Noviherbaspirillum saxi: one gene and its partner. The protein of the gene in region 1 interacts with the protein of each later gene in a pairwise test. Links are inferred from orthologs where the notes say so. Each region holds a gene or a part of one and is shown on either strand. Other genes may lie near its edges.

The links.
Region 2: the proteins of kdsB (region 1) and D3871_RS21730 interact in binary tests that used the Escherichia coli proteins (3 or more experiments, as listed by UniProt). The link is inferred for Noviherbaspirillum saxi from one-to-one orthologs.

What each region holds. Positions count from the first base shown.
Region 1 is NZ_QYUO01000001.1:2,568,339-2,571,398, forward strand. What follows is about bases 107-2,839. They hold kdsB (3-deoxy-manno-octulosonate cytidylyltransferase), read right to left. Parts: upstream 1,986-2,839; coding sequence 1,227-1,985; downstream 107-1,226. Other genes in these bases: adk (adenylate kinase), read right to left, coding at 433-1,089; D3871_RS12130 (Trm112 family protein), read right to left, coding at 2,078-2,266; lpxK (tetraacyldisaccharide 4'-kinase), read right to left, coding at 2,247-2,839. Also shown: D3871_RS12115 (sodium-translocating pyrophosphatase), read right to left, coding at 1-95; more of lpxK, read right to left, coding at 2,840-3,060. UniProt on the Escherichia coli protein: Activates KDO (a required 8-carbon sugar) for incorporation into bacterial lipopolysaccharide in Gram-negative bacteria.
Region 2 is NZ_QYUO01000002.1:1,322,799-1,325,945, forward strand. The notes cover bases 328-3,147. They hold D3871_RS21730 (TetR/AcrR family transcriptional regulator), read left to right. Parts: upstream 328-1,347; coding sequence 1,348-1,947; downstream 1,948-3,147. Other genes in these bases: D3871_RS21725 (LysR substrate-binding domain-containing protein), read left to right, coding at 400-1,251; D3871_RS21735 (alkene reductase), read left to right, coding at 2,075-3,147. Outside these bases: D3871_RS21720 (tautomerase family protein), read right to left, coding at 1-245. UniProt on the Escherichia coli protein: Involved in response to both electrophiles and reactive chlorine species (RCS). Represses the transcription of the nemRA-gloA operon by binding to the NemR box.

The DNA of each region.
Region 1 (3,060 bases):
CCGGCTTCCTGCTTCAGAATCCAGCTTCGGGACATCAGTCCGTAGATGACGGCAAGTACACCGCACGCTACGGCAAACCACAATCCTGCTGCCATATCGACTCCTCCATTGTTGTTCACGACAAAGTTAAAACAACGACCACGTTCCGGAGGATCCCGGCACTACCTTCACGCTATTCAATAGCGGTGTAGCGACTGCCGCGGTCCTGCGGATTCATGCACTGCAAAACTTTTACGCAACCTGCTGAAGCTCATCGTATCGGTAGCGACGGTCGCTGCTACCTGACAATCCTGTTCTGGTTCCTGCTATAGCTGTCCTGAGGGGACATGCATCCGAAGGGACATGCATGCTGTTTGTCGATTGGGCTCAATCGTCCCGATTAGGTTCAGCATGCGGAAAACAAAAAAGCGGACATGTGTCCGCTTTTTGTGATTACTCAGCCAAGGCTGCAAAGGATTTATCCCGGATCGTTTCCACCGGTCCGACACCTTCAATTTTTCGATATTTCGGGGCGCCGGGTTGTCCGGACTGTGCCCACTTGTTGTAATAGCCGACCAGCACTTCTGTTTGCTCGTGATAGACGGCAAGGCGCTTGCGCACGGTTTCTTCCTTGTCGTCGTCGCGCTGGATCAGTTCTTCGCCGGTCAAATCGTCCTTGCCGGCTTGTTTCGGCGGATTGAAAGCGACGTGATAGGTGCGACCGGACGGCTGGTGCACACGGCGGCCGCTCATGCGTTCGATGATGGCGGTATCGGGTACGTCGATTTCAAGCACGTAGTCGATGGCAACGCCTGCATCCTTCATTGCATCCGCCTGCGGGATCGTACGCGGAAAACCGTCGAACAGGTAACCATTCGCGCAGTCATCCTGCTTGAGCCGGTCCTTGACCAGGCCGATGATGATGTCGTCCGATACCAGACCACCCGCATCCATGACTTTCTTGGCTTCGATACCAAGCGGGGTACCGGCCTTCACAGCGGCGCGCAGCATGTCTCCGGTCGAGATCTGCGGGATGTTGAATTTTTCCTTAATGAAATTCGCTTGCGTGCCCTTACCGGCACCTGGCGCTCCTAAAAGGATGAGACGCATGACATTTTCCTAGACTGGTTTTAAATTCTTTATGGTGCGGGATACGAGTCCCAGCAAAAGCATGTTTGTATCACGCCAACTTTTCATGAAACTTACCACAGAATCATGTTTCACCGGCAGACCGCACTCGATTTCTTCTATTTTCCTTGACCAAACCAAGCCCGCACGCGGGCCAGGTCTTCGGGCGTATCGACGCCCGCCGCAGGTGGTCCAGAGGTCACATGGACGGCAATCGGAAACCCGTGCCACAGCACACGCAACTGCTCCAGCGCCTCGACCTGCTCCAGCGGCGATATCGCGAGCCGCGGATAGCCCTGGAGGAATGCATTGCGAAAGGCATACAAACCGATATGGCGCAACGGCTGGTACCCGGAAGGCATGGTTTCGCGCGATTGCGCGAATCCGTCACGGTGCCAGGGAATGGTCGCCCGTGAGAAATACAAAGCCCTGCCGTTCTTGTCGAGTACGACCTTTACCACGTTGGGATTGAAGGCGTCTGCAGCATCCTGTATCGGATGCGCGGCGGTCGCCATTGGCACATCGGCGCTGATCAGCGCTCCGGTCGCGGCGATCAATTCAGGAGAAATCAGCGGTTCGTCGCCCTGCACATTGACGATGACAGCGTCGTCAGGCAACCCCATCGCGGCCGCCACTTCGGCAATCCGATCGGTGCCCGAGGGATGGTCGGCTCGCGTCATGTACACCTCGACACCATGCGCGGTGCAGGCCGCCATGATATCGACATGGTCGGTCGCAACGGCTACCCGTGCCGCCCCGGACTGCATGGCCCGCTCGGCCACGCGCACCACCATGGGCTTGCCGCCGATATCGGCGAGCGGCTTGTTGGGCAGGCGGGTGGACGCCAGACGCGCCGGGATAATGACGGTAAATGGCATGACAGTGTTTTACTAATAGGCAGAGTGATCGGCGCCGCAGCGTAGCGGCAGAAGTCGACGTCTCAAGACGGTCGACTGCCGTAAGTGAGGCTTCAGGAGTCGGCCGGCGTGCGGGGGGCGTTCAGGTCGCGCGCTTCGTCGGCCCACATGATCGGAATACCGTCGCGGATCGCGTAGGCCAGCTTGTCCGGATTGCAGATCAGTTCCTGCGCGGCCTTGTCGTACTCAAGAGGCCCCTTGCAGAGCGGGCAAACCAGGATATCAAGCAGTCGGGCGTCCACGACATTTCTCCACTATTCGTTTTGCGAGCGCGCTGTCGATGCGCGCTGTCACAGGCACGACCCACAGCCGCGGGTCGGTTTTCATCGTATCAATCTGCGTACATTTTACTGCATCCTTCTCGGTGATCAGGATGATATCGGCGGGCAGGCGCGCAAACGGGTTGTCGGCGTAATCATAATGATCCGGCAAAGGCAGCGGTTCTATCGTCAGCCCAGCCTTTTTCAGCATGCCGAAAAAGCGGGCCGGATTACCGATTCCGGCCGCGGCGACAATGCGCGGCGCCCTGATATTGCCGAGCGGGATGGCATGCCCACGGTCGGACAGTCGCTCCGCGACCTCGCCGGACAGTTGCATGCGATATGCCGGCGGCAGAACAAGCGGCGGCAGATGAGCGGCATTGACCACGGTGAAATCGCGCGGACGCGCCGCCGGTTCGCGCAGCGGGCCGGCCGGCAGCATCCAGCCATTGCCATCGCCACGCTCGTCGCACATAACGATTTCCACGTCGCGCTCTAGCGCGTAATGCTGCAAACCGTCGTCCGACACGATCACATCGACCGCCGGATGCGCGGCAAGCAGCGCCTGGGCGACCGCGACCCGGTCACGTCCGATCATGACCGGACATCCGGCGCGTGCGGCAATCAGGGCCGGTTCGTCGCCTACCTGTGCCGGCCTGGCGTCAGGTCCGACCTCGACCGGAAGTGCATTTTTGCCGCCGTATCCGCGCGAAATGACGCCGGGAGAAAAGCCTGCCGCACGTAGTTGTTCAATCAGCCAGATCGTGAATGGCGTT
Region 2 (3,147 bases), on another replicon or contig:
TTCATGTCGACTGTGCGGCCTTCGCGACAGGCCACTTGTACGAATACGACATTGCTCGTATGGCTGATGCCGAGGTAGGAAGGCGTACAAATCAATTCATCGGGTCCGCGTTCGCTGATGACCTGGAAGCGGTCGTCCGCGGGTACGTTGAAAGTTTCCGTCAACGCCTGATGGACAGCGTCGGATACGTGCCGCTTGGCTTCGGCGGAACTGCCTTTGGGCAGGAAGATGGATACAAAAGGCATGGTGGCTCCTTGTGAATAGGTCGATGACAGGTTTGAGGCTGATTAAAACTGCTGCTGACAGAAGCACTGTAGAGCGTTAAGATATATTTGTAAAATTCAAAGTTTTAATTAAATACTTTTATATTTCTCATATATGAGCAAGCTCCTGTTGGATATGGATTTGCTGCGGACGCTGGTGATCGGCATTACCACAGGCAGCTTTGCGCGGGCCGCCGACCGGATTGGTCGATCCCAATCGGCCGTCAGCCTGCAAATGAAAAAGTTGGAAGAACAGCTTGATGTCGAGATCTTCGAGAAGCAGGGACGCGCGCTGGCGCTGACCCCGGCTGGCAAAACCCTGCACGATTACGCGCTGCGCATGCTGGAACTCAACGCGGAAACCGTGGCCGCCGTGCGCGGATCGGCGATCATGGGCAGCGTGCGCTTCGGCATGTCCGTCGACTTCGAAAACACTTGGCTGCCGGCGACGCTGGCACGTTTCGCCCGCTCTCATCCGCATGTCGCAATCGAAATACGCATGGACCGCAATTCGGTGCTGGCGGCGCAAATCGAGCGCAATGAAATCGATATCGCGCTGATCTTTTCCAACGACAGGCGCGCCGACATCAAGCGTGTCGCGGAACTGGACATGACCTGGATAGGCAAGCCGGACACGAATTGGCCATCCGAGGAACCCCTGCCGCTGCTATTGCTGGAGAGTCCCTGCATATTTCGGCAGGCAGCCATCAAGGCACTGGACGACGCGGGGATCAAATGGCGTATCGCCGTGACCAGTCTCAGCCTGGGCGGCCTATGGGCGGCGGCAGAAGCCGGACTTGGGCTGACGGTACGGTCGGCGGTGTCGATCCCGCATGGTTTGGCAAACATCGGACCCGCGCGTGCATTGCCCGCATTGCCTCGAATCGGTCTTTGTATATCGCAGGCCGATAAGCCGACAACACCAGCGATCTCCCGCTTGCATGAGGTAATTACCGAGGTGTTGGCGGAAAACCTTTCTCTGAAGTAAATAAACAAGAGATAACAAGAGAAGGATTTCAACGGGATCTCAAATAATCATGCAATGTGCTTGCTTCTAGACGACCGGTCTAGTAGTATCCATCCCATGGATCGCAACGCAAATTATCAGGACACTCGTGAACGCATTCTCTCGGCGGGAGAAGCGCTTATTCTTGCGCGCGGGTTTTCCGCTGTCGGCTTGAGTGAAATCCTGGGCAAGGCCGAAGTGCCGAAAGGCTCGTTTTATCATTACTTCAAATCGAAGGAAGGTTTCGGCGTAGCGCTGCTGGAGCGGTATTTTCAAGACTATGAATCGCGTTTTGCGACCCGCAATGCAGCAAGAACTTGCACGGGACGCGATCTGGTATTGGGTTACTTCAAGGTTTGGCTGGATAACCAGACTGCCTGCGGCGCGCATCATTCCTGTCTCGCGGTGAAGCTCGCGGCGGAAGTATGCGACCTGTCCGAAGCGATGCGCGAAGAACTGTCTGCCGGGATGAACCGCATTGTCGGACACTTTACGAGTGCGCTTCGGCTCGGCAAAACAGATGGATCCATCCATGAAGATATCGAACCGGAGCAACTGGCCGAGTCGCTATATGCAATGTGGGTAGGAGCGAGCGTGCTGGCACGGGCGAATGGTTCCAATGCTTCACTGGAGCGCGCTTATGCGCAAACCCGACAAATGCTTGACGGAACAAAGTAATAACGTGCCGGTCATTCGGCATTTTTTTGAATCGAAAATTAGACGACCGGTCTAATTATTTCTTTCTGGGCTATGCCCATTTTTATTCGGTCGCCACTAGCCGACCGGTCTAATAAAAGGAGCTTTTATGTACGACAACCTGCTGTCGCCGGTAAACGCCGGATCTATCACCTTATCCAACCGTACCGTCATGGCTCCGCTGACACGTTCGCGCGCCGGGCAACCGGGTGATGTTCCGACCGAATTGAATACTGAATACTACGCGCAACGCGCCGGTGCCGGCCTGATCGTGTCGGAAGGCACTCAAGTATCCAGACAAGGCCAAGGGTATGCGTGGACGCCAGGCATCTATACCGATGAGCAGGAAGCCGGCTGGAAAAAAGTCACCGAAGCAGTGCACGCGAAAGGCGGCCGCATCGCCGCCCAGTTATGGCACGTCGGTCGCATATCGCATCCGCTACTGCAAGCCGATGGCGCAGATCCCGTGGCTCCCTCCGCCGTGATTGCACGCAACGCGAAATGCTTCGTCGTCCAGCCTGACGGCACCACCGCGAATGTTCCGACCGGCAAGCCGCGTGCGCTGACCACGCCTGAAATCAAGGATATTGTCGAGCAATATCGTCAGGCGGCGGCGCGCGCCGATCGCGCCGGTTTCGATTTCATTGAAATCCATTCCGCGAACGGCTATCTACCGCATCAGTTCCTGTCGACCAATTCCAATCTGCGTACCGACGAGTACGGTGGCTCAATCGAAAACCGTGCGCGCTTCGTGCTTGAAGTAGTGGATGCGGCCATCGCCGAAATGGGTGCGGATCGCGTCGGCGTCAGGCTGTCACCGCACTTCATCGCGCATGACATAGCTGACGAAGAAGCCGACGCCAGCACCCTGTACCTGGCAAAGGAATTTACCCGTCGCGGCATCGCTTACCTGCACATTGCCGAGCCCGACTGGGTCGGCGGCCCCGAACTGAGCGATGAATTCCGCCGCCAGATCCGTGCGAACTTCAATGGCCTGCTGATTTTCTGCGGTGGCTATACGGCAGCCGAAGCCGACGCCCTGATTGCCAACAAGATCGGCGACGCAGTCGCATTCGGCCGTCCCTTCCTTGCCAACCCGGACCTGGTCGAACGTTTCCGTCACGGCGCGGGATTGAACAAGCCTGATCAAAGCACGTACTACGGTGGCAGCGGGCGTGGTTA